Linked DNA regions of Thiorhodovibrio frisius. The protein of the gene in region 1 interacts with the protein of each later gene in a pairwise test. Links are inferred from orthologs where the notes say so. Each region holds a gene or a part of one and is shown in the gene's direction. Other genes may lie near its edges.

Evidence for each region.
Region 2: the proteins of bioH (region 1) and acpP interact in binary tests that used the Escherichia coli proteins (3 or more experiments, as listed by UniProt). The link is inferred for Thiorhodovibrio frisius from one-to-one orthologs.

Annotation. Positions count from the first base shown.
Region 1 is NZ_CP121471.1:4,067,665-4,083,479, forward strand. What follows is about bases 8,305-11,303. They hold bioH (pimeloyl-ACP methyl ester esterase BioH), read left to right. Parts: upstream 8,305-9,427; coding sequence 9,428-10,180; downstream 10,181-11,303. Other genes in these bases: Thiofri_RS18500 (aminotransferase class I/II-fold pyridoxal phosphate-dependent enzyme), read left to right, coding at 8,305-9,431; bioC (malonyl-ACP O-methyltransferase BioC), read left to right, coding at 10,210-11,091; bioD (dethiobiotin synthase), read left to right, coding at 11,099-11,303. Outside these bases: Thiofri_RS18455 (phytoene desaturase), read left to right, coding at 1-185; Thiofri_RS18460 (phytoene/squalene synthase family protein), read left to right, coding at 166-1,242; Thiofri_RS18465 (hypothetical protein), read left to right, coding at 1,249-1,740; Thiofri_RS18470 (RNA recognition motif domain-containing protein), read right to left, coding at 2,050-2,334; pyk (pyruvate kinase), read left to right, coding at 2,874-4,322; Thiofri_RS18480 (alpha/beta fold hydrolase), read left to right, coding at 4,309-5,190; dapB (4-hydroxy-tetrahydrodipicolinate reductase), read left to right, coding at 5,273-6,097; Thiofri_RS18490 (ComF family protein), read right to left, coding at 6,112-6,960; biotin synthase BioB, read left to right, coding at 6,973-7,992; more of Thiofri_RS18500, read left to right, coding at 7,989-8,304; more of bioD, read left to right, coding at 11,304-11,815; Thiofri_RS18520 (tellurite resistance TerB family protein), read right to left, coding at 11,904-12,692; tRNA preQ1(34) S-adenosylmethionine ribosyltransferase-isomerase QueA, read right to left, coding at 12,909-13,937; SF1B family DNA helicase RecD2, read right to left, coding at 14,042-15,815. UniProt on the Escherichia coli protein: The physiological role of BioH is to remove the methyl group introduced by BioC when the pimeloyl moiety is complete. It allows to synthesize pimeloyl-ACP via the fatty acid synthetic pathway through the hydrolysis of the ester bonds of pimeloyl-ACP esters.
Region 2 is NZ_CP121471.1:761,272-771,213, forward strand. Bases 6,212-9,112 are described here. They hold acpP (acyl carrier protein), read left to right. Parts: upstream 6,212-7,494; coding sequence 7,495-7,731; downstream 7,732-9,112. Other genes in these bases: fabD (ACP S-malonyltransferase), read left to right, coding at 6,212-6,650; fabG (3-oxoacyl-ACP reductase FabG), read left to right, coding at 6,647-7,390; fabF (beta-ketoacyl-ACP synthase II), read left to right, coding at 8,157-9,112. Outside these bases: oadA (sodium-extruding oxaloacetate decarboxylase subunit alpha), read left to right, coding at 1-1,098; Thiofri_RS03825 (sodium ion-translocating decarboxylase subunit beta), read left to right, coding at 1,103-2,236; Thiofri_RS03830 (YceD family protein), read left to right, coding at 2,333-2,935; rpmF (50S ribosomal protein L32), read left to right, coding at 3,112-3,291; Thiofri_RS03845 (beta-ketoacyl-ACP synthase III), read left to right, coding at 4,627-5,583; more of fabD, read left to right, coding at 5,661-6,211; more of fabF, read left to right, coding at 9,113-9,395; endolytic transglycosylase MltG, read left to right, coding at 9,445-9,942. UniProt on the Escherichia coli protein: Carrier of the growing fatty acid chain in fatty acid biosynthesis.

The DNA of each region.
Region 1 (15,815 bases):
CTGGCTTCAGCCTGGAACCCGTGCTCCTGCAGAGCGCCTGGTTCCGTCCCCACAACCTGAGCGAGGAAGTCGACCGACTGTATTTTGTCGGTGCCGGCACCCATCCCGGCGCCGGTTTGCCGGGTGTCATTTCCTCCGCGCGCGTGCTCGATAGGGTGGTCCCAGATGCCTCTGTTCATTCGTGATTCCAGCTTTGCCGATCCGGCCGATCTGCTTGCCTGCCGCAAACTGCTAAGCAACGGCTCAAAGTCCTTCTACGCCGCGTCCTTCTTCCTGCCCAAGCGGCTGCGCGAGCCTGCCACAGCCCTCTACGCCTTCTGTCGCTTGGCCGACGATGCCATTGACGACAATCCCGAGGACCATCAGGTCGCCCTCGCCGGCCTGCGCGAGCGCCTCGAGCGCGCCTATCGCGGCAACCCGATTGATGATCCCGCCGACCGCGCCTTTGCCGGCGCCATTGAGCGCTTCGACATCCCGCGCGAACTGCCCGAGGCCCTGCTCGAAGGCTTCGAATGGGACGCCGAAGGCCGGGTTTACCAGGATCTGTCCGGCGTTTATGCTTACTCCGCCCGGGTCGCCGCCGCCGTCGGCGGCATGATGGCCGCCATCATGGGGGCGCGTTCGACATCGGAGCTCGCCCGCGCTTGCGACCTCGGCACCGCCATGCAGATCACCAACATCTGCCGCGACGTGGGCGAGGACGCGCGCAACGGTCGCATCTATCTGCCACTCGAGTGGCTGCGCGAAGCCGGTCTTGATCCCGACGCCTGGCTGCAACGCCCAGTCTTCAATGAGGTGATTGGCGACATCGTCAAACGTCTGCTCGACACCGCCGAGACACTCTACCAACGCGCCGAAGCCGGCATCGCCAAGCTACCCACCACCTGTCGGCCGGGTATCTATGCCGCGCGCCTGCTCTATGCCGAGATCGGGCAGGAAATCGCGCGCAATGGCTACGACTCTGTCTCTCAGCGCGCCTTCGTCAGCCCCACGCGCAAGCTGACCCTGCTTGGCCGCGCCATGGCCGTAACGCCTTTACCCATCAAGGCCGTCTGCACCGCCGCCCCCCTGGAAGAAAATCGCTTCCTGGTCGACGCACTCGCCGTCCCCGATCCAGGCGAGGTGGACGGTGCCGTAAGCGCCAAGGTACTTTGGGTGCTAGAACTATTTCAACAACTTGAGGAACGCGAGCGCGCCGCTAATGCCGAATTCGGCCCAACCACTGCGGTTAGCAACGGGTAATACACCATGCCTTCATTCATCGGAATTAGCTTGACACTCATTGGCGCCTTCTTTTTGTTTCAGGCGCTCAAAACTCGCGGTATTGCACTGAAACTGCACGCAGCGAGAGAAAACGCCGACCAAAGCAGCGAAGAAGCGCCCCAGAGCAGCGAGGGCGCTCAATCAGACGAGGATGCTCAATCAGGCGAGGATGGTCTATCAGAACAGGAGTTGTTCATCGCCGCTCGACGCCGCCGCGGCCAAGAGATACAAAGCGTAGCGAGTGGCTGCGCACCTGTGGCGGCTGCGGGCTTTTTTCTGTTGGCGCTTGCCGTGGGCGCCATCGCCATGGTGGCGAAAGGGCCAGGGAGACTGTCCCTTTTCGATGCTCTGAGCATTCCCTTCTTCGCCGGCATGTTTTTAATGAAAACCTACTACAGCTCGCTCCTCGCCCAAGCCGAAAGCACGCCCGAGGCTGCACCCACGGATAGCAAAGGCGACAGCCAGAACGAAAGCTAGGTCTACAAGGCGAATTCATTCGCCATAAGGCCGAACGCTTGGCACATCGCCTTGCAGATCGGCTTTCAGCACCACAGTACGCAGTTAGCGCCTTGGGTTGATCCTTATTTGATAACCCAAGAGCGCAAATCGTCCGCATTTCCCCCATTTGGCCGAAGACCATGGGGAATGATGCGAGCAATCCGTGCGACTATAAGGTCAGATGCCAGGCCCGAGCGTAACCAAGGCCATCCTCAGTCATCCCTGACCGAGGTCTGGCCCAGATCGGGCCGAGTTCTGAAAGGATTTCAGGAACTGGATCGCAAGGATTTACCAGCGCTCTCCACCACCGCCACTGCGGGGGGCCCGCTCAGCCCGGGGCTTGGCCTGATTGACGCGAATCGGGCGACCCTTCAGCGGGGTCTCGTTCAGGGCCTTGATCGCGGCATCCGCCTCGGAATTGTTCGGCATCTCAACAAAGCCGAACCCTTTGGACTGGCCGGTAAATTTGTCGGTGATCAGATTCGCGCTTTCGACATCGCCATAAGCAGCAAAGGCATCGCGCAGTTCGTCCTGGGTCACGCCATAGGCGAGGTTGCCAACGTAAATATTCATCAGTCTCTCTCATCAAAAAGATGTGCATTGCGGAACGGGCGCCTCCGCCCGGCCAATGCACTCACCGGACGAAGATCGGACTGCCAGATGCGCTCGCCGAGGATCGATGATCCGTCTCCTGTCCTGTTGCGCCCCGCGCTCAATAGGTGAAATGCGCAGTCAGTTCCAACGGGCGAAGATCTGATCGCAGGGCGGCGTGGGACCGGCAGCGACCAAGTCTGAGCGAGATCGAAACGGAACAGATTGAGCGGGAGGGGGAATAAGCCAGGCGGGAGGATCGGTCACCGAAATAGCAGCAGGCGGTTCCGGCGCATATTACGCGAAAACCATGCAGGTGCAAAGGGAATCTTTCTGCCTTTGTCAACTCATTCAAACGCGTGACAGCAGTCAAATCTCCTATTGACGCATCGGTCATATCAGGATGGCATGCTATCCCAGATGGCTTGCCAAAATCCCCGAGGTCGCAGAGAAGCTCTCCCGCGAATCCGGCCCTTTTTACCTAGATCTTCACCTACAATCCAATTGGAACACCATCCGTCATGCAGTTTCGTTCTCACAAAACCAAAATCGTTGCCACCATCGGCCCCGCATCGGATCAGCCGGAGGTACTGTGCCAGATGCTCAAAGCCGGGATGAACATCGCCCGGCTTAATTTCTCTCATGGCGACCCCCAATCCCACGCCGAGCGCATTGCGCGCCTGCGCCAGGCCGCGCTAGAAACCGGCCAGCGGCTGGCCATCATGGGCGACCTGCCCGGTCCCAAGATGCGCATCGGCGACCTCGCCGAAGAGCCGGTTGAATTGGTGCGCGACAACCTCTTTACCCTGACCACCGAGGACATTCTCGGTAACGTCGAACGCGCCAGCGTGACCTTCAAGGACCTGCCTGCGGCGGTCAAGCCCGGCGACCGGCTGTTCTTGAACGACGGCTTCATTCTGCTGAAAGTGGTGGAGGTCAGCCCGACCGAAGTGGTCTGCAATGTGCGCGCAGGCGGTGAGTTGCGCTCGCGCAAAGGGCTCAACCTGCCCGGCATTGATCTTGGCATCAGCGCATTCACCGAGGAAGACCACGACTGGCTGCGCTTTGCCGCCGAGCAGGGCGTGGATGCCATCAGCCAATCCTTCGTCGCCAACGCCGAGGATATGCAAGCAGTGCGCGCAGCGGCGGCTGAACTCAACTACCAGCCCTTTCTCATCGCCAAGATCGAACGCGCCGATGCCCTCGACAAACTGGAATCCATTCTGGAGGCCAGCGACGGCATCATGGTGGCACGCGGCGATCTGGGCGTGGAAATCCCCATCGAGAACATCGCCGTCGCCCAAAGGCGCATCACCGAGATCGCCAATATGCGCGGTAAACCGGTCATCACCGCCACCCAGATGCTTGAATCCATGGTGCTGTTCCGCCGCCCGACGCGCGCCGAGGCCACAGATGTAGCCAATGCCATCCTTGGCGGCACCGACTGCGTCATGCTCTCGGCCGAATCGGCCATGGGCCGCTTCCCGGTTGAATCCGTCGCCATGCTCGCAGGCATCGCCGCCGCCACCGAGCCCGAACGCGACAACCGCGCCCTAGCCGCAGCACTGGGCGCCTACGGCAGCGACGGCAGCCTGCGCGCGGTGGATTTGATTGCGCGCAGCGTTTATCACACCGCCGAACGCAGCGCGCCCCAGGTCATCATCACCCCAACCCGCAACGGCAACACCGCGCGCAACATCGCCCGCTTCCGTCTGCCGCATTGGATTGTCGCCTTCAGCCCCCTGCCCGCTACCGCCCAGGCGCTGGAATTCTCCTACGGTATCCAGCCGATTGATGTGCGCGAGGATCGCGCCGAGTGGGGCGAGTTCGTGCGCGCCTGGCTGCGCGACATGGGCATCCTCGATGGCCTGGTATTGCTGACCCAGGGCCCATCGGATGAGCATCCCTGCGGCAACCATCGCCTGGAGCTGATCGAACTCGACCGAGCTACCGCCCATGCCTGCCAGTAACGTCTTATCCTTCCGCAACGCCGATGGCCGGCGCATTGCCTGGCACGAGTTCGGTCAGCCCGACGGCCGCCCGGTGTTTTACTGCCACGGATTCCCCAGTTCCGGGCGCGAAGCCGCGCTGCTGCACCAGCCAGCAACAGCGCTCGGCCTGCGCCTGATCGCCCCGGATCGACCCGGCTACGGCGGCTCCGATGACCAGCCGGGCCTTGAACTGCGCGACTGGCCAACCGATCTTGCCGCACTGGCCGATCATCTGGGCATCGAACGCTTCGCCCTGCTCGGCCTCTCCGGCGGCGGTCCCTATGCCCTTGCCTGCGCCTGGCGACTGCCCGAACGGCTCAGCGCGCGCATCCTGGTCTGCCCACTCGGTCCGGTGTACCTGCAAGAGGTACTCGCCGCCATGCATCGACCGGCCCGCTCCAGCCTGGCCCTGGCCAAACGCTCGCCCTGGCTGGCCCAGCGGCTCTATGGCGGACCAACCCCCTGGCTGCTCGCGCGCTGGCCCGGGCTGGTTGAGCACGTGCGCACCCTGAACCTCCCGTCCAAGGATCTGACCGCATTGTCCGCGGGCGACAATCAAGCCATCTTGAACAGCACCATCGGCGATGCCATGGCCCGGGGCGCGCGCGGAGCCCGACGCGATCTGCATCTCTACACCCACGACTGGCGCATCCCTTGCGACGCCATCCATGCGCCCATCAGCATTTGGCACGGCGAGGCCGACGCCACTGTCCCTCCGGCTCACGCCCGCTGGTATCGCGACCATCTGTCCGGTGCCAATCTCACCACCCTCCCTGATCAGGGGCATTTCTCGCTGCCGATTCATTTTGGCGAGCGAATACTGCGTGGCCTGATCGCGGATGATTGATCGCCTGCACCCCTTGGGGTCAGAATGCGCCTGAATTGAACCCAACTAACCCCGCCTGCCATGACAGGCGCAGGAGCATTTTATGACCGATATTCGCGTGGCCGTCGCCGGAGCAGGCGGTCGCATGGGACGCACCCTGATCCAGGCGGTGCATGACACTCAGGGGCTGTGCGTCGGCGCCGCCACCGAGCTGGCCGGCAGCGGCCTGATCGGCGTCGATGCCGGAGAAGTCGCCGGCATCGGCCCGGTTGGCGCGCCCATTCGACCCGACCTGGATGAAGTCCTGGCCGATTTCGACGTGCTGATCGACTTCACCTCCCCCAAAGCCACCATGCACCATCTGCAGCTGTGTCGTGATGCCGGCTGCCGCATGGTCATAGGCACCACCGGACTGACACCCGATCAGCGCGAAACCCTGAGCGAGGCCAGCCTTGACATCGCCCTGGTGGTGGCCCCCAACATGAGCATCGGCGTCAATTTGTCGCTCAAGCTGCTGGAACTCACCGCCCAAGTCATGGGCGAGGACGCCGACATCGAAATCATCGAGGCGCACCACCGCCACAAGGTCGACGCCCCCTCCGGCACCGCCCTGCGCATGGGCGAGGTCATCGCCAACACTCTGGGGAGAAATCTCGAAGAAGTCGCCGTCTACGGGCGCGAAGGACACACCGGCGCGCGCGACAGCCAGACCATCGGCTTTGCCACCGTCCGCGCGGGCGATGTCGTCGGCGAGCACAGCGTCTGGTTCGCAACCGAAGGCGAGCGCATCGAAATCACCCACAAGGCCAGCAGCCGCATGACCTTTGCCCGCGGGGCCGCCCGCGCCGCGCTCTGGATCAGCGAACGCGAGCGCGGCCTGTTCGACATGCAGGATGTGCTCGGTTTGCGCGAGCGAGCTTCTGGCTGAGCGTCAGACATTAATCAGGGCGTGCGCGCAACCGCCCAAACATCGACACGCTCGGCGCCTGCCTGGCGCAGCACCCGCGCCAGCTCTCCAACCGTGGCGCCGGTGGTGACCACATCGTCGATAATGGCGACATGGCGCGCCATCAATGGCCGTCGCACGCGAAAGGCGTTGCGCACGTTGCTTTGGCGCTCTTCGCGCGCAAGCGTGAGCTGCGGCGGCGTCGCGACCACCCGCTCGACCCCGCTGCGGTCTGCGTCAATCCCCAGCGCGCGGCCTGCGACCCGCGCTACTTCCAGCGACTGGTTGTAACCGCGCTGGCGCAGCCGTGAAGGATGCAGCGGAACCGGCACCAACAGGTCCGGCAATGATGCATCGGGTTGCCAGCGTGCCGCCTCAGCCAGGAGTTGACCGAACAGTCGCCCCAGGTGCAGCCGCTGGCGAAATTTAAAATCGCCAACCAGCCGAGCCACCGCACCCTGATAGCGAAAGAGCGCAATGCATCGATCATAGGCCGGCGGCTGGCGCTGACACTTTCCGCAGACAATGCCATCTGGCGTACCAGCCGGGAGCGGCAGCGCACAGCGCTCGCAACTTGGCGCAACATCCGGCAGGTCCGCCAGACACCCCAGGCACAGATCCAGCTCGCCAAAACCCGCAGCGCCACAGAGCACGCAAGTCGGCGGATAAGCGCTCTCAAACGCCAATCGCAGCAGTTGCCTGCTCAATCGCTGAGCCAGTCGCCGGGCCGCTGTCAACCGCCGAAGGCCATCATGGTTGACAGCCTCGGCAATGGCCTTAAGCTTGTCTGCTTTTGCCCCGAGGCGCGGCCCTTTCTCCGCACCCTGCTCCGGGCGCCTATTCACGGAATTTCCACCATGCCATTGGATCTCGCCCCAGATTCGCACCCGACAGACTTGCGCCATGACTGGTCGCAGCAGGATGCCGAAGCCCTGCTGAGTCAGCCCTTAAATGATCTGCTGTTCGCCGCCCAGCAGGCCCATCGCCAGCATTTCGAGCCCAATCGGGTGCAGGTCAGCACCCTGCTCAGCATCAAAACCGGTGCCTGCCCGGAGGACTGCGGCTACTGCTCCCAGAGCGCCAAACATGACACCGGGCTTGAGCGCGAGCGCCTGCTGTCGCTTGATGAGGTCACCGAGGCCGCGCGCGCGGCAAAGGCCACCGGCGCCACCCGCTTTTGCATGGGGGCAGCCTGGCGCAACCCAAGCGACAGCCATCTTGAGCAGGTCATGGCCATGATCGCGGCGGCGCATGATCTCGGGCTTGAAACCTGCGTCACCCTAGGCATGCTGACCCTCGCCCAGGCACAACGGCTGAAAGACGTTGGGCTGGATTACTACAACCACAACCTGGACACCTCGCCCGAATTTTACGGGCAAGTAATCAGCACCCGCACCTATCAGGAACGGCTCGACACCCTGGAGCATATCCGCGCCGTCGGTCTCAAGACCTGTAGCGGCGGTATTCTCGGCATGGGCGAAGCGCGCGCTGATCGTGCCGGGCTACTGTGCCAGCTTGCCAATCTGCCGGCGCATCCGGAATCCGTGCCCATCAACCTGCTGGTCAAGGTCGAGGGCACGCCACTAGCAGACGCGCCCGCGCTGGACCCCTTTGAATTCGTCCGCACCGTTGCAGCCGCACGAATCATGATGCCGGCCTCCTATGTGCGACTATCCGCCGGACGTGCGACCATGAGCGACGAACTCCAGGCTCTGTGCTACCTGGCTGGCGCCAACTCCATCTTCTATGGCGAGCGCCTGCTGACAACCGAGAACACCGGCGCCAACCGCGATCTCGCCCTCTTTGAGCGCCTGGGCCTTGCGTTTGAAGCCATGCCGCACGAGGGGCGCAACGAGCCCGGCGGCTGCTTTAAATGACTGCCGCAATCCCTGCCGACCCGGAGCCCTCCCATCGGGCTCGCGCGCTCGGCTCGCAACTTGCGGAACTCGCCGACCGCCAACTCTATCGGCGCCGACGGCTGTGCGAAAGCCCCCAGGCTCCGCTGATGGAGGTCGAGGGGCGCACTCTGCTGACCTTTTGCAGCAACGACTACCTCGGCCTGGCCGCCGATGCGCGGGTGATCGAAACCTTTACCCGCGCCGCTGGCGAGTTCGGCGTCGGCAGCGGCGCATCCCATCTGATCAATGGCCATAGCCGCTACCATCACCAGCTTGAGGAAGCCCTGGCCGACTTCACCCAAAGACCGCGGGCGCTGCTCTTTTCCACAGGCTATATGGCCAACCTTGGGGTGATCAGCGCACTGGCAGGGCGCGGCGAGCAGATTCTGTGCGACCGGCTCAATCATGCCTCGCTGATCGACGGCGCGCGCTTGAGTGGCGCGCGTCCACGCCGCTATCGCCATGCGGACCCGGCCGATCTCCAGCGCCTGCTAGCCAGCGCCCGGAGTGACAAAGCCACGGCCATGATAATAAGCGACGGCGTCTTTAGCATGGACGGCGACCTGGCGCCCGTGCCCGAGCTGGCCCGAGCGGCAAAACAGGCAGATGCCTGGCTGCTGATCGATGACGCCCATGGTCTGGGTGTGATCGGAGCGGATGGGCGCGGCACCCTGGCAGAAATCGAGGCGCAGGCCACATCCGCGCGGGATGCGAACGATACCAATCGCAAACTGGTTGTCGGTTTTGGGTCGGGTGACGGCCACGGGGGTCTCGGCGGCAGGACGCCGCCGGGAAGCCTAGAGGGAGGTATTCACGGCGTCCCCCGTGGCCGTCACCCGGCCCAGAACGAGCCGAAATCTCAAAGGGGTTCGGTATATACGCTTGGCGAGCAGCAAGTCCCCATTCTGGTTGGCACCCTGGGCAAAGCCTTCGGCACCTTCGGGGCCTTTGTCGCCGGCAGCGACGCACTGATTGAAACCCTGATTCAGCGCGCGCGCAGCTACATCTACACCACCGCCCTGCCGCCTGCGGTCGCGGCAGCCAGCTTAACATCACTTGAGCTGATGCAGGCCGAGCCCTGGCGTCGGGACCATCTCGGCCAACTGGTGCGTTACTTCCGTCAGGGCGCTGCCGAGCTTGGCCTGCCGCTGATGCCTTCGATCACGCCCATTCAGCCGCTGTTGGCAGGTTCCTCCGCGCGCGCGCTCGACTGGAGCCGCCGGCTTGAGGCGCGGGGGTTGCTGGTGCCCGCCATTCGACCGCCGACCGTCCCGCAAGGCCACGCCCGGCTGCGCATCAGTTTCTCGGCCAGCCACCGGATTGAGGATATCGACCGGCTACTTGAAGCACTGGCAGCACTACCGACAACCGATCACCCAAGCACTGATCACCCCAAGCAGGGAGCACCAGCCACATGAGCCCTGACCCGCTCGTTTTATTGCATGGCTGGGGCATGAACCCGGCCATCTGGTCCAGCTTACCAGACAGCCTGGCCGCCGGGCGCGAGCGCTGTGCGCTCGCCCTGCCCGGCCATGCCGGTGCTCCCTGGCAACCCGACTGGACCAGGCTGCCCGATTGGGCCGATGCCTGTCTTGCGCAGGCGCCCGAGCAGGCGATCTGGCTTGGCTGGTCACTTGGCGGTCTGGTTGCGCTCCAGGCCGCACGCCAAGCATCCAAGCGGGTCAAGGCATTGATTCTAATTAGCAGCACGCCGCGTTTCACCCGGGCCGTTGACTGGCAAGTCGCCATGCCGGAGGAGACGCTGGCACAGTTTCACAGCACCCTGCTCGAGGATACGAACGCTACGCTTCAGCGCTTTCTCACTTTGCAGGTGCGCGGCAGCGATGAGGCGCCAAAATTGCTCAAGCAGCTCCGCCTGGCGCTCAAAACCGCGCCCGTCGCCCAGCCCGAGGCGCTGGGCATCGGGCTAGACTTGCTGCGAGATGAAGACCTCCGCGGCCCGCTGCCAGACATCCGCCAACCCACGCTCTGGTTGTTTGGCGAGCGCGACACCCTGGTGCCAGCCGCCGTGGCCAAGCGCATCACCATCCTGCATCCGCAGGCGCAGGTCGAGTGCCTGCAAGGCGCCGGGCATGCGCCCTTTCTGTCGCATGCCCAGGCCGTGAGTGAGCTGATCCATGGTTTTCTTTCCGAGGTGGTCAGTTGAGCGTGCCACCCAGCCAACAGCAGACGAAGATGTCAACCGGCGCCATCGATAAGAGCGCCGCGCGCCGCTCCTTTGAACGCGCGGCAAGCAGCTATGACGCCGCCGCCCTGTTACAGCGAGAAGTCGGCGCGCGTCTGCTCGAGCGCCTGGACTATGTGCGTCTACAACCCGCCACTGTGTTGGATCTCGGCTGCGGCACCGGCCTGGCACTCAATGACTTGTGCCGACGCTATCGCAACGCCCGCGTCATCGGCCTGGATTTTGCCACCGGCATGCTCACGCGCGCCCGACGCTGCGGCCACTGGCGCAACCGCCCGCGCGCCCTGTGCGCCGACATCGACCGGCTGCCGTTGGCGGACAACTCCGTCGATTTGGTGTTCTCCAACGCGACCCTGCAATGGTCGAACGACCTCAGCGCCTGCTTCAGCGAGCTTTACCGCGTCCTGCGGCCAAAGGGGCTGCTGATGTTCACCACCTTCGGCCCGGACACCCTGATCGAACTGCGCCGCGCCTGGGCCGAGGCCGACGGCGGCGAGCATGTCGTCCCTTTCATGGACATGCACGACATCGGCGACATGCTAGTGCGCACGCGCTTTGCCGACCCCGTGATGGACTGCGAACGTCTGACCCTGACCTATTCAGAGGTCACCGACCTGATGGCCGACATGAAATCTCTCGGCACCCAAAACCGCTTACACAGCCGCCAGCGCGGACTGACCGGCCGCGAGCGACTGCGCCGCATGACCGCCGCCTACGAGCGGCAACGCCAGGATGGTCGCCTACCCTCGACCTGGGAGGTGATCTACGGACAGGCATGGATGGCAGCAGAGAAAGTGCCCGCGCAGCAGCTGACCGACCAGGGCGTCGCCATCCCAGTCAGCGCCATTGGGCGCCGCCCCATGTCTGGATAACAGCTCGATGAGCAGAGGCCTTTTCATCACCGGCACAGACACCGGCGCGGGCAAGACCCTGGTCGCCGCTGGTCTGCTGCGCGCCCTGCAAGCCCAGGGCGCCAGCGCGCTTGGCATGAAGCCGATCGCCTCGGGCTGCCAACAGACCCGAGAGGGCCTGCGCAACGCCGATGCCCTCGCTCTGCTGGCCGCCAGCTCCCAGCCCCTGCCCTACAACCGGGTCAATCCCATCGCGTACGCGCCACCCATCGCGCCGCACCTTGCGGCGGAATCCAGCGGACAGCGGATCGATCCCGACCGCATCCTGTCCGCTTACCGCTGGCTCGGCACCCAGGCCGACTGGGTGGTGGTGGAAGGCGTCGGCGGCTGGCATGTCCCGCTCAGCGAACAGCTGATGGTGCGCGATCTGCCCGCGCTGCTTGGCGACCCCGAGCCCCTGCCCGTGGTGCTGGCGGTTGGTCTGCGGCTCGGTTGTATCAATCACGCTCTGCTAACCGCCGCCGCCATCGCTGCCGACGGCTGCCACCTGGCTGCTTGGGTCGCCACCCAGACCGACCCCGAGATGCTAGCCGTCGAAGCCAATATCGCCGCGCTAAGATCCCGCTTATCGGCTCCCTGCCTTGGATGCATCCCTAATCTGCCAAACCCCACACCCGAGGCCGTCGCGAGCCATTTGGATTGCGCTCCACTGCAAGCGGGATCGGCACCGAGCCAATGCGGGTAATGGCGCAACCCCCCAAGCAGTGCGCCATGCCAGGACCCGGGGGTTGCATCAGCTGCTGATTGTTGCTGAAGGTTCTGGCGACCTTGGCTCAAAGGGCAGCAATCCCCAAAGTCTGGTGGATCGTCTGCACCACGCTTGAATGCAGGCCGGTCTTTTCGGCAAACTGGCGCAGATAGTCGCGCTCCTCATCGGTATCGACCTCGACCGCAAGCAAGGAGGCAGCATAGACCTCGGCGGCAACCTCCTGATTCGGGATCTCCGCCACGAAGGCGTCCAGATTGAGCGGTTTGCTCAGCTCCGTCATCAGCCATGCCTGCTCATCCGAGCCCACGCCCGATTGCTGAGCCTTACCAAGAATGCGCTGGATCTCGTCGCCGCTCACCTCCCCGTCCGATTTGGCGATATTCATCATGCCCTTGATGATCAACTGGGTTTTTTGTTCAACCACCTGCTCCTCGGCAGCAGTTTGCGGCGGCTGCAAACCCAGAGGCAGATTGCCACCGCTGAAAGGCGCTTGCGCATCACCGCCCTGATTGGCATTCATCAGGGCCTTGTAGGCAACGCCTGCGATCATCGCCAGCGCCCCGCCCGACAAAGCGCCTTTGACAGAATCCCCGCCGCCTCCAAACAAAGACCCCAGCACGGCACCAACACCGCCGGCCTGAAGCGGATTATTCGAGGCCCCCGCCAGCGAATTCTTGGCTGCGCCAAGAAGGCTGCCGAGCATTCCACCCTGACTCGCACCCGCCGCGCCACCTCCACTCAGCTGCCCAAAGCTGGATTGCAAGTCCTGCAGCGCATTGCCCATGCGTTGCTGGCCCGATGGGCCAAGGTTGTTTTGAATGACAGATCCTAACAGATCAGCAAAATTCGCCATGTTGGCAGCCTCCGTCGATTAAGTGATGAGAAGTCTCGATTTTCCAGGCAACAGGCTTATGCAGGTTTCTCATGATCAGGGCCTTGGTGAAATCAAAGAATGGCGATGATAACGACCAGTGCGACCCGAAGCGGGTCTTTCAGGATACCAGTCTTTGGGCACGCCCAATCGACCTGGGTTGCCTGCCAACAAGCCGAACCTTCATGCCCGTTGGGTCTATCTTTCTGTCGGTGTCAGAAACATCGCATCCCCATAGCTGAAAAAGCGATACCTCTCAGCGACGGCGTGCCGGTAGGCGGCCAGGATATTCCGGTATCCGGCAAAGGCGGACACCAGCATCAGCAGCGTGGACTCGGGCAGGTGAAAGTTGGTCACCATGGCATCGATGACGCGAAAGCGATAGCCGGGGCGGATGAACAGCCTGCTGTCGCCGCAGAAAGGCTTGAGCTGGCCATCGGCGGCAGCAGTTTCCAGGCTGCGCACGCTGGTGGTGCCGACCGCAACTACCCGTCCGCCTTTGGCTTTGGTGCGGGTAATCGCGTCGACCACTTCGCTGCTGACCTCAAGCCATTCGGCGTGCATTTGATGTTCGTCGAGATTGTCCACCCGCACCGGCTGGAAGGTGCCGGCGCCGACGTGCAACGTTAGCTCGGCAAAGTCGACGCCCATGGCCTCAAGCTGCTTTAGCATCCCGTCATCGAAATGCAGCCCGGCGGTTGGCGCCGCCACGGCACCGGCGCGACTTGCGTAGACCGTCTGATAGCGTTCGAGGTCGCTGGTGTCGTCCGCGCGCTCGATATAGGGCGGCAGCGGCACATGGCCGTGGCGTGCGAGCAGCGTGGTGAGGTCTTCCTGCTCGGCTTGAAGCTGGTAGAAGCTGTCCTGGCGGGCGCTCACAATCAGGGTCTGGCCATCGGCGAGCCGGATGCGCGTGCCGGGCCGTGGTGGTTTGCTAGCGCGCACCTGCGCGATGGCGTCGCGCACGCCGGTCAGGCGCTCGATTAGCACCTCGACCTTGCCGCCGGTTTCCTTTTGCCCATAAAGCCGCGCCGGGATGACGCGAGTGTTGTTGAACACCAGCAGATCGCCGGCACGCAGCAGGCTCGGGAGATCGCCAAAGTGCAGGTCGCGCAGCGCGCCCGTCTGGCCATCGAGCGCCAGCAGACGGCTGGCACCGCGCTCCGGCAGCGGGCGCTGGGCGATCAGCTCGGGCGGGAGGTCGAAATGAAAGTCGGAGCGCTGCAGCGGGCGCTGCCTGGTTTCGGATTCAGTCGCTGGTCGATCCCAAGGCCCGGCGACTACTGGTTGCTCGCCGAACTCGGCATCGGGCTCAATTGCGAGGGGGCTACTCACGATACGCATTCTCCCGATTCGCCAGTTGGGTTGCTTTGCTGGGCAGTGGGTGAAAATTGCACAAATTGGTCTTCTGGGACATCCGGGACTTTAGAAGTGAGGCGCGCGGCAAGGCGCGTCAAGCGCGCCTCCCCGGTCTGCTCAGCGGCCATGCTCAGCGCCTGTGGCTGGGCGATCAGAACCACTAGGCGCTTGCCACGCGTCATGCCGGTGTAGAGCAGGTTGCGCCGTAGCATCATGAAATGCTGGTTCGATAGCGGGATGACCACGGCGGGATACTCCGAGCCTTGCGCTTTATGGACGCTGATGGCATAGGCCAGCGCCAGTTCGTCGAGTTCGCCGAATTCGTAGATCAGCACCCGGCCGTCAAAAGCCACGCGCAGATCGCGTGCGTCGGTGTCGATGCTGAGAATCCGGCCGATATCGCCGTTGAACACCTCTTTATCATAGTTATTGACCGTCTGTATCACCTTGTCCCCCGGAGCAAAGACCCAGCCGAAGCGCTCGACGCGCGGCTCGGCAGCGCCGTTCAGCGCCCGTTGCAGGCTGGCATTGAGCGCGCGGGTGCCAAGATCGCCGCGATTCATCGGCGTGAGCACCTGAATGTCTTGCAGCGGATCGAGCCCGAAGCGCTGCGGGATGCGCTCGGTCACGGTGCGTAGCAGTCGCTCGCCGATCTGCGGAGGCTTTTCGCAACGGATCAGAAAGAAATCTCCGTCCGGCGGCTGGGGCTCGGGCACCTCGGGCAGCTGTCCCGCGTTCACCCAATGCGCATTCAGCACAATGCGCGAGCTTTGGCCCTGACGAAAAATCTCGCGCAGGCGCACCGTGGTGACGGCGCCCGAGGCGATCAGATCGGCCAGCACGGCACCCGGGCCGACTGACGGGAGCTGATCGACATCGCCCACCAGCAAGAGCGCGGCATGATCAGGCAGCGCCTGCACCAGCTTGTGCATCAGACTCACATCCACCATGGAGGCCTCATCGCAGACGACCAGGTCGGTATCCAACGGCTCGCGCGCGTCGTGCTTGAAGCCCTGACGCCGCGGATCGTACTCCAACAAGCGATGAATGGTCTTGGCTTCCTGCCCGGTCGTCTCGGCCAGGCGCTTGGCTGCGCGGCCGGTCGGCGCGCACAGGCGAATGCTGATGCGCTTGGCGCGCAGCATCAGCAGCAGCGCATTGACCACTGTGGTCTTGCCGACACCAGGGCCTCCAGTGATGATACTGACCTTGTTGTCAAGCACCGCAGCAATGGCCGCGCGCTGTGAGGTCGCCAGTATGAGCCCCGCGCGCTGCTCCACCCAGGGCCAGGCTTGATCGACATCCAGGGTTCCCCCCAGAATCCCCCAAGGCAGGCGCCCCTCGCGCAGGCGCCGGATATGGCGGGCCACGCCCAGCTCGGCGCGGTGCAGATGGGTCAGGAACAAAAGCTCGCGCCCAGCAACCGTCTCCTTGATCAGGCGCTCGGCCTCCAGCTCGTTAGCGAGTGCCGCATCGACAGCCACCGCACTGGCCCCCAGCCAGGCCGATGCGCGAGCGGTCAATTCATCGCGCCAGTCGGCACAATGACCGGCTGCGGCGCCCTGCCACAACAGATGCCGCACCCCGGCCTGAATGCGCACCGGCGCATCGCGCGCGATTCCTAAACGATTGGCGAGCTGATCGGCGGTCTGAAAGCCAATGCCGCTGATGTCGAGCGCGAGGCGATAGGGATTCTCTCGCACCCGTTCAATTGCCTGATCGCCATAGGTCTTGTAAATGCGCACC
Region 2 (9,942 bases), 3.3 Mb from region 1 along the record:
TACGGCCATTCGCCGACCGAGTCCGTGGTTGCCATCATGCAGGGGACGCCGCGCGATACCGGGCTAGACATCAATCTGCTCGAGGAAATCGCTGCCTACTTCCGCGAGGTGCGCAAGAAATACGCCCGTTTCGAGGGCGCGCTCAAAGGCGTGGACTCGCGCATTCTGGTCGCCCAGGTGCCGGGCGGCATGCTTACCAACATGGAAAACCAGCTGCGCGAACAGGGCGCGACCGACCGCCTCGACGCCGTGCTGGAAGAAATCCCTAAAGTCCGCGAGGACTTGGGCTATATCGCGCTGGTCACGCCTACTTCGCAGATCGTCGGCTCCCAGGCGGTGCTGAATGTGCTGATGGGTGAGCGCTATAAGAGCATTACCGGGGAAACCGCCGGGGTGCTCAAGGGCACTTATGGCTCGACGCCAGCGCCGGTGAACAAAGACTTGCAGACACGGGTGCTTGAAGGTGCGCAGCCCGTCACTTGCCGCCCGGCGGATCTGATTGAGCCGGAGCTGAAAAAGCTAACCGCCGAGCTGAAAAAGCTCGCCAAAGAACGCGGCATCCGTCTGGCCGATGCGGTGGTGGACGATGTCATTACCTATGCCATGTTCCCGCAGGTCGGCCTGAAGTTTCTGGAAAATCGCGACAATCCCACTGCCTTCGAGGTGCCGCCCTGGGAACTCGACCAGCGCGAGGCGGCCGAAGCCAGCACCGCAGCGGCGCCCGCTGCCAGCTCGAGTCCCGGTTCAGCCGGCGGCCCGGAGGCCTACCGTATCGACGTCAATGGCAAGAGCTACAATGTGCGCGTTTCGCCAGCAGGCGCGCTCGACAGTGTCGCCGCAGCTCCCGCGACAGCTGCGCCAGAGGCGGTCGCGCCGGCGGGCGAGCACCAAGTCATCGAGTCTCCACTGGCGGGCAATATCGTCAAAATCCCGATCAGCGCCGGGCAGTCAGTCGCTGCCGGTGACGTGGTGGTGGTGCTTGAGGCCATGAAGATGGAAACCGAAGTGCGAGCACCAGCGGCCGGAGCAGTGGTCGAGATCCGGGTGAAGGAAGGCGACTCGGTGTCGCTGGGCGCTCCCCTGGTTGTGTTGGGATAATCCCGTGGAAGAATTGCTCAAACTCTGGGCGTCCATGGGGATCGCCAACCTGGCCCCGGGTCAGGTGCTGATGATGGCGGTCGGCGGTGTGCTCATCTACCTCGCTATTGCGAAGAAGTTCGAGCCGCTGCTGCTGGTGCCAATCGGCTTTGGGGCGCTGCTGAGCAACATTCCTGTCGCCGATATTGGTGGGCATGATGGGATGATCGGCCAGATCTATGCCGTTGGGGTCGAGACCGGCGTCTTCCCGCTGCTGATTTTTATGGGGGTTGGGGCGCTGACCGACTTCGGTGCGCTGATCGCCCGGCCCTCGACACTGCTGCTTGGCGCGGCTGCGCAGTTCGGCATTTTTGCCACGCTGCTTGGCGCGGTGGCGCTGAATTTCGTCCCCGGGTTTGATTTTTCCCTTCAGGATGCCTCGGCCATTGCCATCATCGGCGGCGCCGACGGGCCAACGGCGATTTTTCTGGCGTCTCGGCTCGCGCCTGATCTGCTCGGCGCTATTGCCGTGGCTGCTTATTCCTATATGGCCTTGGTGCCTATTATCCAGCCACCTATCATGCGCGTCCTGACCACCAAAGAGGAGCGCGCGGTGGTGATGCAGCAACTGCGGCCGGTGTCGCGGCTGGAGCGCATGCTGTTTCCTTTTGTGGTGCTTCTGCTGTGCGCCATGCTGCTGCCCTCGGCCGCGCCACTGATCGGCATGCTCACCTTTGGCAATCTGCTGCGCGAATGCGGCGTGGTTGAGCGCCTGAGCCGCGCGGCCCAGAACGAAATCATCAACATCGTCACCATCATGCTCGGCTTGGCAATTGGCTCCAAGCTGTCGGCGGAAAAATTCCTGACCCTCGAGACCCTGGGGATTCTTGCGCTGGGCGCTCTGGCTTTCGCCATAGGCACTGCCGCAGGAGTGCTGATGGGCAAGATCATGCACCGTGTTACCGGCGGTAAGGTGAATCCGCTGATCGGTGCTGCTGGTGTTTCAGCCGTGCCCATGGCGGCGCGCGTCGTCAATCGCGTCGGGCTCGAGGAAAATCATCAAAACTTCCTTCTGATGCATGCCATGGGGCCGAATGTGGCGGGAGTCATCGGCTCGGCCGTCGCAGCCGGAGTGCTGTTGGCCCTGACGGGGGGGTAATCTGGTGCTCCTCACAGTTTGTTGGTCTTGTTTTAAGTCCCTGAGTCATCGGCGTTATTGACCGCGAATAGAGCGCCGGGCTATACTGAGCGGCTGATGTCGAAGGATTTGCCTGACTTGCCTGACTTGCCCGATCTGCCAAGCCTGCCAGATCTAATGGACCCGGCGCGGGCTGTCGCGCATTCTCAGCATTATGCCGGCACAATCAGCGCCAGTGCCTTGGCGCGGTTGCAGTCGCTAATTGCAGAGCCGTGTGAAGACCTGGTTTACAGCTTGCGTTTTGGTCGGGATGACGCGCGCCGCTCTGTCGTGCATGTCGCCGTTCGGGGCAGGCTTCGTTTAACATGTCAGCGCTGTCTTGGGATGATGGACTGGCTGTTCGATGAGCACTCGGTGCTCGCGCTGGTGCAGGGTTTCGATGAAGCGGCCCGCTTGCCGGATGACTATGATCCGCTGCTGCTTGAAGAGCCATTGTTGCGGCCGCTGCGGTTAATTGAGGACGAGGTTCTGCTTGCAGTTCCTGCGATTACAAGGCATTTGCAGTGCGATGGGCCAGGTTCGCTCCCGGCCGATCTGCCAAGGCCGATGAGGCCAGAGCCCTTGAGTTCAGAGCCCTTGAGTCCAGAACGGGTGCGGGAATCTGACCAGGATGTTTCGCCCTTTGCTGTTTTGGCTGAGTGGAAAGCAAATCGGCGCTAACATCATGTGAGCATCAGTGGTTGCCCATATTTTCGCCAGGTTTTTGCCGGTTTCTCACCAGATTTTTTAGCGGCCTGCGTTTGACGTCGGCCCTGTGTTTTTTTCGGTTTCTGCTCGAGGGTTCTGGCAGTTGTCTGCGTGGGACCCGCCGGGTATTTAAGTTTTTGGAGATTCCAATGGCTGTTCAGCAAAATCGTAAAACCCCGTCAAAACGCGGCATGCGCCGTTCCCATGACGCGCTCTCCAAGCCAACGCTGGCGGAAGATAGCACCACGGGCGAGCTTCATCGTCGCCACCACATGACAGCGGACGGGTTTTATCGCGGTCGTAAGATCGTCGATAAGACAGTGGACTGAAGCGTCACTGACGGCTGCCCGAAAGGGCAAGAACTGCCCGTCGTGGCGTTGAGATGCTGAAGCTTCTTTTTTTGCCTGGCCAAGTTTTGCTTTGCGCCTGCCCGGTCTTAAAGGTCCTGCCTGGTCCTAAAGACATTGTCTCTTGCCGATCATGGTCAGGAAATGGCGTCCGCCACGCCCAAGGTCATCGAGGATTGCTGATTTGAGTTCGAGTCACATCATAGCCCTCGATGCCATGGGGGGGGATCATGGTCCGGACGTTGTGGTGCCGGCAGCCGTTAACTTTCTCAGCAAGGCGAAGGATACGTCGCTGATTCTGGTCGGTCGCGAAGAGCGACTGCGGCCTTTGTTGGGCGACAAGGCCGGGCACCCGCGTCTTAGCTTGCATCCAGCGTCGCAGGAAGTTGGCATGGATGAGCTACCCTCCAAGGCGCTGCGCAACAAGAAAGATTCGTCCATGCGCGTGGCGCTTGATCTGGTCAAGCAGGGTCGCGCGCATGCCTGCGTCAGCGCGGGCAACACCGGCGCTCTGATGGCGACCGCCCGCTTTGTGCTCAAGACATTGCCGCATGTCAACCGCCCGGCCATTATGACCGCAGTCCCGGCAGTGAACGGTCGCACCCACATGCTCGACCTCGGTGCCAATGTCGAATGCACTGCCGAGCACCTGTTTCAGTTTGCGGTCATGGGCAGCGAGTTGGTGCGCGCTGTCGATGGTCTGCAAGCGCCGCGCGTGGGCTTGTTGAACATCGGCGAGGAAGAGATCAAGGGCAACGAGCAGGTCCGCAATGCGCATGAACTGCTGAGCAAGAGCACGCTCAACTTCGTCGGTTACGTCGAGGGCGACGATATTTATCTTGGCGATGTTGATGTGGTGGTCTGCGACGGCTTTGTCGGTAATATCGCGCTCAAGACCAGTGAGGGCGTCGCGCGTTTGTTGGCCCATCGACTCAAGGCGCACTTCAGCCAGAATCTGCTCACGCGGCTATCCGGGCTCATGGCGCTGCCGGTGCTGCGCGCATTCCGACAGGAAGTTGATCCACGTCGTTACAATGGCGCCAGTCTGCTTGGTCTGAGGGGCATCGCCATCAAGAGTCACGGTGGCGCCGATGAGCTTGCGTTCGAGAACGCCATCCATATCGCGCGTAAGGAAATTTTAAGCAACATCCCTGAACGTATTGAGCATGAGGTAGCCGCGCATTTTGTTGTGCCCGAATCGGCCTCCCCCTCAGAGACTCAATCGTCCCCTGAACCAAGTCTCAAATTCAATTCGGTCGCTTCCTTGACGGCTGGTGCCGATGGGGTAGTCGATCAGCAGTCAGGGGCGGTTCTCTGATGGCCTTTGCGAAGATTCTCGGTACTGGCAGTTATTTGCCAGAGAAAGTACTGACGAATCATGATCTTGAGCAGATGGTCGATACGACGGATAGCTGGATTCGAGAACGCACAGGCATTGAACAGCGGCACATCGTTAAAGAAGGTGAGACCTGTGTTGACTTGGCTGAGATGGCGGCGCGCCGCGCGATCGAATCCGCCGGCATTGCCGCAGACGAGATCGACCTGATTATCGTGGCGACCACTACGCCCGATCAGATCTTTCCGAGTAACGCCTGTTTGTTGCAGCATCGGCTCGACATTCATGGCTGCCCCGCCTTTGACGTGCAGGCTGTTTGTACGGGCTTTGTCTACGCGCTCTCGGTGGCGGATAAATTCGTGCGCACCGGTGCCGCGCGCACCGCCTTGGTGGTGGGGTCCGAGACGATGTCGCGCATCGTCGACTGGACTGATCGCATTACCTGCGTGCTCTTTGGCGACGGAGCCGGAGCCGTGGTGCTCCGTGCGAGCGAGGAACCGGGCATTATTTCCTCCCATCTGCACGCCGATGGAACCTATAAATCCCTGCTTCAGGTTCCGGCTGGCATTGGCAACGGCAGCACGGGCTCGCCCTACATGGAAATGAAGGGTAACGAGGTCTTTCGCGTTGCCGTGACCACCTTGGGGCGCATTGTTGATGAGGCGCTAGATGCCAATGGCATGGAACGCTCGGATATCGATTGGCTGGTGCCCCATCAGGCCAATCTGCGTATCATCCAGGCCACCGCACGCAAGCTTGATCTGGACATGGAACAGGTGGTGATTACAGTCGGCAAGCATGGCAATACCTCAGCGGCCTCCATTCCGCTGGCACTTGACCAAGCGGTGCGCGATGGCCGCATCCAGCGGGGGCATACCTTGCTGATGGAGGCTTTTGGTGGTGGCTTTACCTGGGGATCGGTGCTGGTGCGCTTTTAGTCGATGGACGCGCAGATCTTCCGACCAACGACGGTGAAACTTCGTCAATTTTTGCATCTGCATCAACGAAACGAGCAATGACCAAACGACTGGCCTTTGTATTCCCTGGACAGGGTTCGCAATCTGTCGGCATGCTGAGCGATCTGGCGACAGCGTTTCCCCAGGTGAAAGAAACCTTTGCCGAGGTTTCCGACATCTTGGGGCATGACATGTGGTCGCTGGTTAGCGCGGGGCCTGCTGCGGATCTCGACCAGACAGAGAACACCCAGCCTGCGATGCTGGCGGCCGGGGTTGCCCTGTGGCGGTGCTGGCGCGACAGCGACCGGCCAAAGCCCGATGTGCCCGATGTGCCCGATGTGCCCGATGTGCCCAATGTGATGGCTGGGCACAGTCTCGGCGAATACAGCGCTTTGGTCTGCGCCGGCGCCTTGGAGCTGTCCGACGCGGCGCGCCTGGTGGCCGTGCGCGCCCGGCTGATGCAGGAGGCGACGCCTATTGGTTCCGGTGCCATGGCGGCCATTCTGGGTCTTGATGATGAGCAAGTAGTGCAACTGTGCGCGGATCAGGCGGGCAATCAGGTGCTAGAGGCGGTAAACTTCAATGCGCCCGGGCAGGTGGTGATCGCTGGGCAGCGCGAAGCGGTGGAAAGAGCCTTGCCAGGTGCCAAGGCACTGGGCGCCAAACGCGCACTCTTGCTGCCGGTCAGCGTGCCCTCGCACTGCACCTTGATGCGCCCAGCCGCCGAGCAGCTTCAGGCCGCATTGGCGCAGTGCCCGATGCGCATGCCCGAGATTGCGGTCATTCAGAATGCCAGCGTGGCGGCGGCTGCCGATATCGAACAAATCCGCGAGTGGCTCGCCCAGCAACTGTATCGTCCGGTGCGCTGGGTGGCGACCATTCAGGCTATTGCCGATCGGGGTGTGGAGCTTTTCATTGAATGCGGGCCCGGCAAAGTGCTGGCTGGCCTCGGTAAGCGCATCGACAAGACGCGACCGACCAGGGCTATCTTCGATGCCGAAACACTGCGGGCGGCCATGACGGAGGCTCAAGACAGAGGCAATCCATGATGGAAAATGAAATCGCACTGGTAACGGGTGCAAGCCGCGGCATTGGTCGCGCGATCGCAGTTGTGCTGGGTCAAGCAGGCGCGCGAGTGGCGGGCACGGCTACTACCGAAGAAGGCGCGCAGCGCATTCAGCAGGAACTCATCGGCCAAGGCGTGCGCGCGCTTGGGTTGTGCATGAATGTCACAGACTCAGCCAGCATGGACGCGGCGCTTGCGCGCATCAGCGACGAATTCGGCGCCGCGCCTTCGATCCTTGTCAACAATGCCGGCATCACCAAGGATAATCTGATGATGCGCATGAAAGACGAGGAGTGGGACGCGATCATCGCCACCGACCTGAGTGCGGTTTTCCACCTGACTAAACGCTGCATGCGGGCGATGACCAAGGCGCGCCATGGTCGTATCATCAATATCACCTCGGTCGTCGGCTTCAGTGGAAACGCCGGGCAGACCAACTACGCCGCAGCCAAAGCGGGCTTGGTCGGGTTTTCCAAGTCGCTCGCGCGCGAAATCGGGGGCCGTGGTGTCACTGTCAATTGCGTCGCACCGGGCTTCATCGCCACTGACATGACAAGTGCCCTGCCAGATGCGCACCGCGATGCACTGCTTGGGAGCATTCCGCTCGGGCGGCTTGGGCAGGCCGAGGAAGTGGCTGCCGCTGTTGCATTTCTCGCCTCGCCTCAGGCCGGGTACATTACGGGCGAGACCCTGCACGTCAATGGTGGCATGCTGATGGATTAAGGGCCGCGAGAGGCGGTTTTCGGCTTTCAAATAGGGGTTTTTATCTCTAAAATACCGCGACCCTCGCCCCTTGGGGGTTTCATTCACCGGAGGTTTGTCAAACAATGAGCAGCGTTGAAGAGCGAGTCCAGAAAATTGTCGTCGAACAGTTGGGCGTCAAGGAAGAGGAAGTCACCCCGGAGGCTTCCTTCGTTGACGATCTCGGTGCCGATTCGCTCGATACTGTCGAACTGGTCATGGCACTTGAAGAGGAGTTCGAAACCGAAATCCCCGACGAGGATGCCGAGAAGATCACCACCGTCAAGCAGGCGGTCGATTACATTAACGCCCATTCGGGGTAAGACAGGATTTTGGGGGAGGCCCCCATGCAGACTGAATTGAGACTTTCCTGAGTTCGGTTCATCCGTGCCGCCCAAATTCTGAAATCTGGGTGTCGCGATGTGCCGGATGGGACCGGATGGGCCAGAAGTGCTCGCGGAGGTTCTCGATGGCGTCGCATGCCGGGGTGGAGCGGCTGTCGATGGATTTCACCATGTGAATTTCATCCAGCCTGGTGGGAGTTGCCGTGAAACAACGGCGTCTCGTCCGCTGGGTTAGCCGGGATCATCAGCCTTAAGCACCTTCAGCATAAGTGCCCCCAACAGTCTGTTCGTCAGGTTTTTGATGCCCTATCCGTGCGGATCTGTTCGGTTCTCCACCCGGTTCTACCGGGGGCGAACTTGGCTCAAAGGGCATTCGTCAGCAGGAGCAAGTGAAGAGGTGATACATGTCAGGTAGAAGAGTCGCCGTTACCGGTCTGGGTATTATTTCCCCCGTCGGGCTCAATATCGCCTCCGCCTGGGACAGCATCCTGAATGGCCGTGGTGGCATTCAGGCCATTACGCACTTCGATGTGACGCCCTTCAGTACGCGTTTTGGTGGTCCTATCTATGACTTTGACGCAACCGAGTATGTGTCGAAGAAGGATCTGCGCAAGATGGATGCCTTCATCCACTACGGCATCGCGGCTGGCACGCAGGCGATCCGCGATTCCGGGTTGGAGATTAACGACGCGAATCGCGAGCGCATTGGCGTTGCGGTTGGTTCGGGCATCGGTGGTATCACCGGCATCGAAAACAACTATGGCAACTATCTCAGTGGCGGGCCGCGTAAGATCTCGCCATTCTTCGTGCCGGCCAATATCGTCAACATGGTGGCCGGGGATCTGTCGATCAAATTTGGTCTCAAGGGGCCGAATTTCTCCATCGTCTCGGCTTGCAGTACCGGTACCCACAACATCGGCGAGGCGGCCATGATGATCCGCCATGGCATGGTGGATGTGATGATTGCTGGTGGAGCGGAAATGGCGACCTCGCCGGTTGGTCTCGGTGGTTTCGCCGCCGCGCGGGCGCTCTCGACGCGCAACGATGATCCCCAACGGGCGAGCCGCCCATTCGACAAGGATCGTGATGGTTTCGTGCTCAGCGATGGCGCCGGCATTATGGTACTTGAGGAGTACGACATGGCGCTCGCTCGGGGCGCCACCATTTATGCCGAGCTTGTCGGGGTGGGCATGAACTCAGACGCCTACCATATGACCGCGCCATCCGAGGACGGGCAGGGCGCCTGTAACTGCATGAAGCTGGCGCTGGCCGATGCTGGCCTCAACCCCGATCAGGTTGACTACATCAATGCGCACGGTACATCCACCCCAGCCGGGGATATTGCCGAGGTCAAGGGTGTTAAATTGGCGATGGGCGATCATGCCAAGCGCGTGGCAGTGAGTTCGACCAAATCCATGACCGGCCACATGCTTGGTGCAGCCGGTGGAGTCGAGGCCATTTTCTCGGTGCTCGCTCTGCGCGATCAGGTGGCGCCACCCACCATTAACTACGAAACGCCCGACCCCAACTGCGACCTTGACGTGGTGCCTAATCAGGCGCGCGAGATGCCGATGAAGGTTGCGCTCAGCAACTCCTTCGGGTTTGGCGGCACCAATGGTACTCTGATTTTCGCACAGGCTTGAGGGCCTTGAGCCGCGACGGCCGATCTTGGGCGCGCGTTGGCGGATGGTGATGAAAAATACCCTGATCGCCCTGTTGCTTCTCCTCGGTCTCGGCGCTGGCGCTGGATATTATTATTGGGAAGATTACCAGCGCTTTCTGGCAATGCCCATCGACTTGGGTGAACCAGACCCGGACGGCGAGCCATTGATTGGCAAACCAGTGATTCTGGAAGTTCCGCGCGGGGAGGGTCTTCGCACCCTCGCCAGTCGGCTAGAGGCGGATGGGCTGATTGAAAATGCGCATTACCTGATCGCGCTCGCCTACAACCGCCAGCAGGCCGACCAAATCAAAGCGGGCGAATATGCGCTAACGCCGGGCATGACCCCAGCGCAGCTCCTTGATCAGCTGGTCTCTGGTCGCTCGATTCAATACCCAGTGACCCTGATCGAAGGGCGGACTTTTCGCGATGCCCTTGCCAGCATTGCTGCCGAGCCTGAGTTCAAGCATGAGCTCGAAGGTCTAAGCGACGACGAGATTCTTGCCGCGCTCGATCTCGACATCGAGCAT